2 regions of the Labrys monachus genome follow, and region 2 is predicted to be linked to the other one. Evidence: predicted binding sites of a transcription regulator. Region 2 holds the regulator's gene; the other holds the start of a gene.

Region 1 (5,862 bases), 2.9 Mb from region 2:
GGAGCAGGACGATGCCGAGCTCGCCGATGTGCTGGATCGAGCCGGTATCCGTGAACAATGCGAAGCCGGACGGCCCGATCGCCACCCCCGCCACGAGATAGCCCAGAATGGCACCGAGGCCGATGCGCTTGAACAGCGGCACCGCGATGACCGCGGCGCCGAGAAACAGGAGGATGCTGGGAAGAAAGCTGGTGCTGGCGTGTTCCATACGCCTTCATGCAGCCTGGAGCGGCGGGAGGTCAATTCCTCAGCGCAGGACTCCTCTTGCGGGCACGGACATCCTGTCGGCTCCTTCCCCAGTCAGGCGTCGAGGATCGGGATCGGCTTCGTTTCGGAGGAAGAAGAGCGGACAGGATGTCCGCGCTCCAAAGAAAAAGGGCGGTGCCTGCGCACCGCCCTTCATATCTGACCAGGAGGCCGGACTTAGAAGTCCATGCCGCCCATGCCGCCGCCGCCCGGCATCGGGGGCATCGGGGTCTTGTCCTTCGGCGCTTCACCGATCATCGCTTCCGTGGTGATCAGGAGCGAAGCCACCGAAGCGGCGTCCTGAAGCGCGGTGCGCACGACCTTGGCCGGATCGACGATGCCCTTTTCGAGCATGTCGACATATTCCTCGTTCTGCGCGTCGAAACCGAAGGTCTGCGATGCGTTCTCAAGGATCTTGCCGACGACGATCGAGCCTTCGACGCCCGAATTCTCGCAGATCTGGCGGATCGGGGCTTCGAGGGCCTTCTCGACGATCTTGATGCCGGCACGGATGTCGGAATTGTCGGAGGTCAGCTTCGAAACCGCAGCCTTGGCGCGCAGCAGCGAGACGCCGCCGCCGGGCACGATGCCTTCCTGGACGGCCGCGCGGGTCGCGTTCAGGGCGTCATCGACGCGGTCCTTCTTTTCCTTGACTTCGACTTCCGTCGAGCCGCCGACGCGGATCACCGCGACGCCGCCGGCGAGCTTGGCCAGGCGCTCCTGGAGCTTCTCGCGGTCGTAGTCGGAGGTGGTCTCTTCGATCTGCGCCTTGATCTGGGCGACGCGGCCTTCGATGTCGGTCTTCTTGCCGGCGCCGTCGACGATCGTCGTCTTTTCCTTCTCGATCGTCACCTTCTTGGCGCGGCCGAGCATCTGGAGCGTGACGGTCTCGAGCTTGATGCCGAGGTCGTCGGAGATCACCTGGCCGCCCGTGAGGATGGCGATGTCTTCCAGCATGGCCTTGCGGCGGTCGCCGAAGCCGGGAGCCTTGACGGCGGCGATCTTGAGGCCGCCGCGCAGCTTGTTGACGACGAGCGTGGCGAGAGCCTCGCCTTCGACGTCTTCAGCGACGATGAGGAGCGGCTTGCCGGTCTGGACGACGGCTTCGAGCACCGGCAGCATGGCCTGGAGGCCCGAGAGCTTCTTCTCGTGGATGAGGATATAGGGATCCTCGAGGTCCGCGATCATCTTCTCGGCATTGGTGATGAAGTAGGGCGACAGGTAGCCGCGGTCGAACTGCATGCCTTCGACGATGTCGACTTCGGTGTCGAGGCTCTTGGCCTCTTCGACCGTGATCACGCCTTCATTGCCGACCTTCTGCATCGCGGTGGCGATTTCGCCGCCGATGAAGGCGTCGCCATTGGCGGAGATGGTGCCGACCTGGGCGATCTCGGCGGAGTTGGCGACCTTCTTGGAACGCTCGGCGATGTCCTTGATGGCCGCGGTCACGGCCATGTCGATGCCGCGCTTGAGGTCCATCGGGTTCATGCCGGCGGCCACGGCCTTGGCGCCTTCGCGAACGATGGCCTGGGCGAGGACGGTGGCGGTGGTGGTGCCGTCGCCGGCGGTGTCGTTGGTCTTGGAAGCGACCTCACGCACCATCTGGGCGCCCATGTTCTCGAACTTGTCGGTCAGTTCGATTTCCTTGGCGACGGTGACGCCGTCCTTGGTGATGCGGGGCGCGCCGAACGACTTTTCGATCACGACGTTGCGGCCCTTCGGGCCCAGCGTGACCTTGACGGCATTGGCGAGAATGTCCACGCCGCGCAGCATCTTGTCGCGCGCTTCCGTGGAGAATTTGACTTCCTTGGCAGCCATAGGGGTGTCCTCAGAATAAAATTGGACGAGGTATCAGCCGCTTACGCGACGATGCCCATGATGTCGGATTCCTTCATGATGAGGTAATCCTCACCATCGAGCTTGATCTCGGTGCCGGACCACTTGCCGAACAGCACGCGATCGCCTTCCTTCACGTCGAGGGGCGTCAGCTTGCCGGCCTCGTCGCGGCCGCCGGGACCAACGGCGACGACCTTGCCCTCCTGGGGCTTTTCCTTGGCCGTGTCGGGGATGATGATGCCGCCTTTGGTCTTTTCCTCGGCATCGACGCGCTGGACGACCACGCGGTCGTGGAGCGGACGGAACTTCATGGCTTTCTTCCTCTTGTGCGACAGGCGCTTGATGCGCCGTCATTCCACATCGAAGGGATTGGTCCGTTAGCACTCACCCGAGGGGAGTGCTAACAGTGACCGCGATGTAGTCCGGCGCCTCCGTCCTGTCAAGATGCGGACGCGCGCGGCGTCCGGTTTTTGACGGTCATGCCGCGCGGGCCCTGCCGAATGTCGCCGCGATGCAGGCGGCCAGGATCAGGGCGGCGCCGGCCAGCGTCCATGCCGTCGGAATCTCGGCGAAGATGCAGTAACCGAAGAACATGGCCCAAATGAAGGCGGAATATTCCATGATGCCGAGCCGGCCCGCCGGCGCCCGCGCATAGGCCCAGGCCATGCACAGATTGCCGGCGGTCCCGAAGATCCCGGCCATGCCGATCATCAGCCAGTGGGAAAGGGAGACGGGCTGCCATTGCCAGGCGCTCGCCGGCATGACGAGGAGGAAGGCGAAGCCGTTGGACAGCAGGACGATCGTCATGATCGAATCCTGCGCGCTCTGCTGGCGCATCAGCACCATGGAGAGGGCGTAGAACAGCGCGCAGCCGAGGGCGGCGGCGATGCCCAGCAAGTCGAAATCGCGCCCCGCTCCGGTTTCGCCGCCATGCACGATGACGACGACGCCGGCAAAGCCGACGAGGATGCCGACGAGGGCGCGCGGCGCCACCGGTTCCTTCAGGATGAGCCGTCCCAGCAGCGCCATCAGGAGCGGCGACAGGAAGGTGAGGGTGATGGCCTCCACCAGAGGAAGCCGGGCGATGGCGGTGAAGAAGCAGGCGGCCGTGCACAGGGCGATGACGGCGCGCAGGAAATTGCGGCGCAGGGCGGCCGGCTTCGGCCAGCCATCGCCGAACAGGAGATAGGCCAGCACCGCGAACAGCGTGCCCGAGCCGTAGCGCAGCGCCACCGCCTGGGTGAGGGGGTAGGCGGCGGTGATCACCTTCATCACCGCATCGAGGAAGGAAAAGAAGGTGACCCCGAGCCCGGCCATGAGGACCGGATGGAAGGAGGCCTCGGTCTTCATGGCGGGGTTTCCGTCTGCGTTGCGAGGGGGCTGGGCCCGCGACGCGGGCAGGTTCCGGACGATCGCGTCGCGCCCGATCTCGTTTCGACCTTGAGGCAAATCAAGCGGATCGAGCCCTCGGCGCCATATCACTCGGCGGCATGGGGCGATTTGGCGTCTCGTTCATGCGCGGTCCGGCAGGATATATCGACCGCGGATGCGGGGATGTCGTCCTCTTCCTATACCGGGCGAACACGCCCGTCGATGCCGCAGGCGCCGATGCGGTGCCGGCGGGGACAGGCGCATCGGCAAGGCCGGATGCGCGCGACCGCGACCAATCGCCGTCCGCCTTCCGCCGAAGGGTGCATCGCGCGCCGAACGGCGTTATGTGTGGGCCAGTCAGACACGGATCGATGATGATGAATTATACGGCAATTTTCGAGGACGCGGTCGAGATGCTGAGGCGCGAGAAGCGCTACCGCGTCTTTGCCGACATCGAACGGATCGCCGGACGCTTCCCCCATGCCCTGTGGCGCACGCCGGCCGGCATGCGCGAGATCGTGGTGTGGTGCTCGAACGACTATCTCGGCATGGGCCAGCACGAAGGCTCGATCGAGGCGATGATCTCGGCGGCGCGCAGGTTCGGCGTCGGCGCCGGCGGCACCCGCAACATATCCGGCAACAGCCACCAGGTGGTGACGCTGGAGGAAGAACTCGCCGACCTCCACGGCAAGGAGGCGGCCCTGGTCTTCACCTCGGGCTACGTCTCCAACCAGACCGGCATCGCCACCCTCGGCAGGCTGCTGCCGGATGCCCTCATCCTGTCCGACCAGCTCAACCACAATTCGATGATCGAGGGCGTGCGCCAGTCCGGCCGCGAGAAGGCGATCTTCCGCCACAACGATCTCGACCACCTCGAGGACCTCCTGCGCAAGGCGGGCCGGGAGCGCGCCAAGCTGATCGCCTTCGAGAGCGTCTATTCCATGGACGGCGACATCGCGCCGATCGGCAGGATCTGCGATCTCGCCGAGCGCTACGGGGCGATGACCTATCTCGACGAGGTCCATGCCGTCGGCATGTACGGCCCGCGCGGCGGCGGTATCGCCGAGCGCGACGGCGAGATGGGGCGGGTCGACGTGATCGAGGGCACGCTCGCCAAGGCGTTCGGAGCCCTGGGCGGCTATGTCGCCGCCGCCGCGCCCGTCGTCGACGCCATCCGCTCGCATGCGCCGGGCTTCATCTTCACCTCGGCGCTGCCGCCGCCGGTGGCCGCCGCCGCGCAGGCTTCCGTCCGCCACCTCAAGACCTCGCAGGCCGAGCGCGACGCCCAGCAGGCCAACGCCGCCCGGACCAAGGCGGCGCTCATCGGCGCCGGCCTGCCCGTCGTGCTGTCGCAGACCCATATCGTGCCGGTGATCGTCGGCGACGCCGAACGCTGCAAGGCCGCGAGCGACATGCTGCTCGCCGAGCACGGCATCTATATCCAGCCGATCAACTACCCCACCGTGCCGCGCGGCACGGAGCGCCTGCGCATCACGCCGACGCCCTTCCATGGCGAGGCGCTGATCGCGGGGCTGACGGAGGCGCTGGTGGCGGTGTGGCGCAAGCTCGACCTGCCGTTCCAGCCGATGGCGGCAGCGGCGGAGTAGCGCGCGGAGGGTCGATCACCGATCGACCTCTTTCCGCTCGTTACGCGCCGCGCTTCCAAGAAGGGCGATCGGTGATCGCCCCTCCTTGTTGTCCTCAGCCCTCGCTCGAGATGCGCTCGATGATCGCGCCGCAGCCGGCCAGCTTGCGCTCCAGATTCTCGAAGCCGCGGTCGAGGTGATAGATGCGGTTGACGGTGGTCTCGCCCTGGGCCGCCAGGCCCGCGATCACCAGCGATACCGAGGCGCGCAGGTCGGTCGCCATCACCGGGGCGCCCTTGAGGGTGGCGACGCCCTCGACGATTGCCGTCTGGCCGTCGAGATGGATGTGGGCGCCGAGGCGGGCGAGTTCCTGCACATGCATGAAGCGGTTCTCGAAGATCGTCTCGGTGATGCGCGAGCGGCCCTTCGCCTTGGTCATCAGGCCCATGAGCTGGGCCTGCAGGTCGGTCGGGAAGCCGGGGAAGGGCGCCGTCGTCACGGAGACCGGATCGATGCCGTGGCCGTTGCGGCGCACGCGGATGCCTTCATTGGTGGTGGTGATCTCGGCGCCGGCCTCGGCCAGCACGTCGAGCGCGGTCTGCAGGAGGGCGGGCTCGGCGCCTTCGAGCATGACGTCGCCGCCGGCCATCGCCACGCACATCGCATAGGTGCCGGTTTCGATCCGGTCGGAGATGACGCGATGATGGGCCCCGTGCAGCCGGGAGACGCCCGTGATCTCGATGGTGGCGGTGCCGGCGCCCTTGATCTTGGCGCCCATCTTGAGGAGGCAGTCGGCGACGTCGACGATCTCGGGCTCGCGCGC
Region 2 (5,862 bases):
CGGCGATGCCGCGATGCAGATAGACGCGCGATTTGTCGTCGATCTGCCGTCCCCTGATGACGAGCTGGTTTTCCTCGATCGAAACGTCGAGCTCTTCATGGCTGAAGCCGGCGACGGCGAGCGTGATGCGCAGCCGTTCGGGCGGGCGCTCGCAGGAGCCCACGCGCTCGATGTTGTAGGGCGGATAGCCGTCATTGGCGGCTTTGGCGACCCGGTCGAGCGCGCGTTCGATTTCGTCGAATCCGAGCAGGAAGGGGGAGTTCAAGGTAGGTACACGCGACATTTCAAAGTCCTCGCAGGAAGCGACTTTGGAGGGACCCGTTCGGCATCCCCCTTGCTCCGGGCGTCCGGAACACACCCAATATGGGCACAAGCCGGCCGCTTTCAAGAGTTTCCGCCGGGAATGTGCACCCGCCGCACCGACGTGTCCGAGGCTCGTCGCGGGTTTCCCTTGCCATCGCCGGCCACCCCGGGGCAGGAAGGGCGCATGAACGCGCTCCCCCCCGGCCTTCTCGTCGCCGCCCCGCGCTCCGGCTCGGGCAAGACCACGCTGGTGCTCGGCCTTTTGCGGGCGCTGGCGCGCGGCGGCGTGGCGGTGCAGCCGATGAAATGCGGGCCGGATTATATCGATCCGGGCTTCCATGCGGCCGCGGCCGCCCGCACGAGCTACAATCTCGACAGCTGGGCCATGCGCCCCGCTCTGCTCGACAGCCTGGCGCGCGAGGCCGCAGGGGGCGCCGACCTCTTCCTGTGCGAGGCGCTGATGGGCCTGTTCGACGGCGTGGCGCTGCCGGGCGCGGCGGGCGACGGCTCCTCCTCGGGCATCGCCGCGCGCCAGGGCTGGCCCGTCCTGCTCGTGCTCGACATCTCCGGCCAGTCGCAGTCGGCGGGGGCGGTCGCCCGCGGCTTTGCCGGCTTCCGGCCCGATGTGCGGATCGTCGGCGTCGTCCTCAACAAGGTGGCGAGCCCGCGCCACGAGGCGCTGGCGCGCCGGGGCATCGAGGAGGCCGGCCTGCCGGTCGTCGGCGTGCTGCCGCGGCGGACCGACCTCGTGCTGCCCGAGCGCCATCTCGGCCTGGTGCAGGCCGAGGAGACCGCCGAGCTCGACCGGCGCCTCGACGCGCTCGCCGATTTCGTCGAGGCGCATTGCGACATCGCCGCGATCCGGGCCCTCGCCGCCTCCACCCGCCTGGCCGAGACCCCGCCGGATGCCGGCCTGCCGCCGCCGGGCCAGCGCATCGCCCTCGCCCGCGACGCCGCCTTCTCCTTCGTCTATCCGCATCTCCTCGCCGGCTGGCGGCGCCAGGGCGCGGAGATCCTGCCCTTCTCGCCGCTGGCCGACGAGGGCCCCGCGCCGGACGCCGACGTCGCCTGGCTGCCGGGCGGCTATCCCGAGCTGCACGGGGCGCGCCTCGCCGCCAATGCCCGCTTCCGACACGCCCTGCGGCAGTTCGCCGAAACGCGCCCCGTCCATGGCGAATGCGGCGGCTACATGGTGCTGGGCACCGCCCTGACCGATGGCGAGGGCGCCGTGCACCGCATGGTCGGCCTGCTCGACCTCGAGACCAGCTTCGCCAGGCGGCGGATGAGTCTCGGCTATCGCCTGGCCGAGCTGAAGGAGGACTGCGTCCTCGGCCGGCGCGGCAGCGCGGTGCGCGGCCACGAATTCCATTATTCGACGACGCTGCACGCCGGCGATGCGCCGCTCTTCGGGGTGATGGACGCCCATGGCGGCGATCTCGGCGCCCTCGGAGGTCGGCGCGGCCATGTCACCGGCTCGTTCTTCCACGTCATCGACAAAGCGTGAGCCCTCCGGCGGGCGCCGCAGCGCACAACGGGATTGAATAAACCGCAATTGGCCTTCACAGTAGGCAAAGGAGATATGCCCTTGTCCGCCGTGACGCCGCCCATCGCCCCCACTGAACTGGCGCAGCTCAACGAGCGCTCGCGCGAAATCTTCCGCCAGATCGTCGATTCCTATCTGGCGACCGGCGAGCCGGTCGGCTCGCGCAACATTTCGCGCCTGCTGCCGACCTCGCTGTCCCCCGCCTCCGTGCGCAACGTCATGCAGGACCTGGAGATGCTCGGCCTGATCCAGGCGCCGCATACCAGCGCCGGCCGGGTGCCGACCGAGATGGGCCTGCGCTTCTTCGTCGACGCCATGCTCGAATTCGGCGATCTCGCGGCGCAGGACCGCGCCCAGATCGACGCGCAGATCCGGGCCGGCATGTCGTCCAAATCGCTGGAAGGCGTGCTGACCGAGGCCTCCGCCATGCTGTCGGGCCTGTCGCGCGGCGCCGGCGTCGTCGTCACCGGCAAGCGCGACCAGCGCCTCAAGCATATCGAATTCGTGCGGCTCGAGCCCCACCAGGCGCTGGTGGTGCTGGTGTCGGAAGACGGCTCGGTCGAGAACCGCATCATCACCGTGCCGGTCGGCCTGCCGACCTCGGCGCTGGTGGAAGCCTCCAATTACCTGAATGCGCGGGCGCGGGGGCGGACGCTCGCCGAGCTGCAGCAGGAGATGCGCCGGGCGCTCGACATGGGCCGGGCGGAGCTCGACGACCTCACGGCGCGCCTGATCGCCACCGGCCTCGCCTCCTGGGGCGGCAGCGCCAGCGACATGCCCCAGCAGCTGATCGTGCGCGGCCAGGCCAACCTGCTCGAGGACCTGCGCGCGACCGAAGACCTCGAACGCATCCGCCTGCTGTTCGCCGACATCGAGGCGAAGAAGGATCTCATCGATCTGCTCGGCCGCGCCGAGGCCGGCGACGGCGTGCGCATCTTCATCGGGTCGGAGAACAAGCTGTTCTCCCTCTCCGGCTCGTCGATGATCGCCGCCCCCTTCCGCGACGCCAGCCAGAAGATCGTCGGCGTGCTCGGGGTGATCGGGCCGACCCGCCTCAATTACGCGCGCGTGGTGCCGATGGTGGACTATACGGCCAAGGTGATCGGCAAGCTGCTGAACGGGTAGGGCGAAGGACGGCGCGGCGCGGCGATCCCCGATCGCCGTTCCTGGAAACGCGGAGCTTGCGGAAAGAAAGAGGTCGATCGGTGATCGACCCTCCTGCGGATGGGCTGGTCTACGCCCTCACTTCGTTCCGGTCCTCGCGCGGGGCGACGGCGAAATGGGCGCGATAGGAGCGCGACAGGCAGGAAGCCGAGGAATAGCCGCAGGCCATGGCGATCTCCATCACACTCATGTCGGTCTGCCGCAGCAAGCGGCGCGCCCTTTCCAGGCGCAGGCGCAGGTAATAATTGGAGGGGGAATCCTTCAGCTGCGCCCGGAACAGCCGTTCCAGCTGACGCGCCGACACGCCGGACAGCGATGCGAGGCTGCGGGCATCGAGCGGCGTCTCCAGATTCGCCTCCATCGCCGCCACCACCTTGATCAGCTTGCCGTTGCCGACGCCGAGGCGCTTGGGCAGGCTCATGCGCTGGCGGTCGTTGCGGTCGCGCAGGCGGTCGTGGATGAACTGCTCGGAGACCGCCACCGCCAGCGCCTGGCCGTGCTTGCGGGCGATCATGTCGAGCATCAGGTCGAGCGAGGCGGTGCCGCCGGCGCAGGTGAAATGCTGGCCGGCCGTCTCGAACAGCGCCTCGCTGATCTCGATGTCCGGGAAGGCCTCGGCGAAGCCCGAGGCCGCCTCCCAATGCATGGTGACGCGCTGGCCGGCGAGCAGCCCGGCGGCCGCCAGGATCCAGGCCCCGGTGTCGAGCGCGCCAATCTCGCTGCCCCGGCGGGCGAGCCGGCGCAGGGCCGCGAGAGTCGGCCGCGTGGCATGGGCCGCCGGCTCGAAGCCGGCGCAGACGATCAGGGTCGGGATGTCGGCGAGGTCGGCGAGCGCGCCCTCCACCGGGATGGGCCAGCCATTGGAGGCTGCGACGGCCTGGCCGTCGGCCGACCATGCCTTCCACTGGAACAGCGTCCGCCCCGCCAGGCGGTTGGCGACCCGCAGCGGCTCGACGGCGGAGGAGAACGCCATCATCGAGAAATGCGGCACCAGGAAGAAACCGATCAGATCGGGACCCGGGCCCGGATGCGGCCTGAACATCGCGCCTAGGCTCCCGGCCGGAACGCCTTGCACACGGCCGAATCGGTCTCCAGGCGGGGCCCGCCGATGAGGTCGACGCAATAGGGAACCGCCGGGAAGACCGCCTGCAGGCATTGGCGGATCGAGGCGGGCTTGCCCGGCAGGTTGACGATCAGCGAGGCGCCGCGAATGCCCGCGGTCTGGCGCGAAAGGATGGCGGTCGGCACATATTTCAGGCTCTCCTGCCGCATCAGCTCGCCGAAGCCGGGCATCATCTTGCGGCACACCGCCTCGGTCGCCTCCGGGGTGACGTCGCGCTCCGCCGGCCCGGTGCCGCCGGTGGTGCAGATGAGGGCGCAGCCGATCCGGTCGGCCAGATCGATCAGCGTCTCCTCGATCAGCGCCTGCTCGTCGGCGATGACCCGTGCCACCGGCTCCCAGGGCGAGACGAGCGTCTCGGCGAGAAAGGCGATGATCGCCGGCCCGCTGCGGTCCTCATAGATGCCGGCGCTCGCCCGGTCCGATATGGTCACGATACCGATCTTCGTCATGGCAGGACCCTCATGAGCCAAGCGCGTTTGGGCAGAAACAGCGCTTTGCTCTCACTCTTTGTTTTCCGACGCGTCTTTGCGTTTTGCCGATTCCGTCAAAACACAAAACGCTCATGGCTCACCCCATCGGCGCGACATCGACCGAAACCCGCAATGTATGCCCGGCGGAGGCGACGACGACGCCGTCCACCGGGGCGACGTCGGCATAGTCGCGGCCCGCCGCGACCCTGATATGGTCTTCGCCGGCCAGCACCGCATTGGTGGGGTCGAGGTCGACCCAGCCGAGCCCGGCGCCGCACCAGACAGAGACCCAGGCATGGGTGGCGTCGGCGCCGACGAGGCGCTCCTTGCCCGGCGGCGGATGGGTGCGCAGATAGCCCGAGACATAGGCGGCGGGAATGCCGAGGCAGCGCAGCCCGGCGATCATCCAATGGGCGAAGTCCTGGCAGACGCCGTGGCGGGTGCGCGCCACGACATCGAGCGGCGTCGAGACGTCGGTGGCGAGCGGATCGTAGACGAAATCGGCGTGGATGCGCCGCATCATGTCGACGGCGGCGTCGAGCACCGGGCGGCCGGGCTCGAAGGAGGGCTGGGCATAGGCCCGCGCCTCGTCGAGCAGCGGCACGAAGCGGGTGGCGAACAGGTAATGGGCGGGGGCGGCGCCGTCGAGCCCGGCCACGAGCAGCGCCTCGCGGCGCACGTCGCGCCAGGACGGCGTCAGCAAAGCATGCGGCGGCTCGCTCGGCCGGACGTCGATGCGCACCCGCGATTCGAAGCGGTGGCGGGCGGCGGCGCCGGCAAAGCGGACATGGGCGGTGCGGTTGCCGAAGAAGTCGCGTGCCTCGACATATTCGACCGGCTTGGGATCGATGAGGAGATGGGCGGAGAATACGCGCTGGCTGCCGGCCGTCGCCGGCTGCAGGTGCAGGATGCAGCGCGCCGCCGAGACGTCGGTGCGGTAGAGATAGGTGGTGGTGTGGCGGATGGCGTAGAGCACGGCATTCCCGGTTGGGCGTCGGATGAAGCGCCGCCCTCCCGGACGCTATCGCATGCCGGGCGGCGCGTGAAAACCCTTTCGCGGCAAAGTCCGCGACGCCCCGGCGCGGCGGCGGCCTCGAAGCGGGGAACGGGCGGCGGCACCGGCCCGGCGGCGGCCGTCCTGTTAGATCGCCTAACGAATGCGCCCGCCTTTCTAAATTGTTCTAAGCGGTCCTGCCCACTAAAGCTCGCCTGGTGAGCCGCTCGCCCCTTGCCGTCGGGCGCGACCGCGGGAGCAGCGT

What was found. Region 2 encodes HrcA, which represses chaperone genes, less so after heat shock. Its sites were predicted from a motif close to GTTAGCACTCNCNNNNNGNGAGTGCTAAC; they were not measured.
Region 1: the regulator HrcA is predicted to act here: its motif matches at 2,459-2,487, upstream of groES (co-chaperone GroES).

What each region holds. Positions count from the first base shown of each region.
Region 1 covers NZ_JAUSVK010000001.1:2,654,661-2,660,522, forward strand. Annotated here, with positions in the region: gene J3R73_RS11980 (monovalent cation:proton antiporter-2 (CPA2) family protein) at 1-208, opposite strand, end outside; gene groL (chaperonin GroEL) at 424-2,064, opposite strand; gene groES (co-chaperone GroES) at 2,106-2,393, opposite strand; gene J3R73_RS11995 (DMT family transporter) at 2,560-3,432, opposite strand; gene hemA (5-aminolevulinate synthase) at 3,831-5,060, shown strand; gene murA (UDP-N-acetylglucosamine 1-carboxyvinyltransferase) at 5,155-5,862, opposite strand, start outside.
Region 2 covers NZ_JAUSVK010000001.1:5,552,990-5,558,851, forward strand. Annotated here, with positions in the region: gene J3R73_RS25420 (Hsp20 family protein) at 1-283, opposite strand, end outside; gene J3R73_RS25425 (cobyrinic acid a,c-diamide synthase CobB) at 488-1,807, shown strand; gene hrcA (heat-inducible transcriptional repressor HrcA) at 1,883-2,971, shown strand; gene J3R73_RS25435 (GlxA family transcriptional regulator) at 3,081-4,052, opposite strand; gene mog (molybdopterin adenylyltransferase) at 4,058-4,582, opposite strand; gene J3R73_RS25445 (transglutaminase family protein) at 4,701-5,579, opposite strand.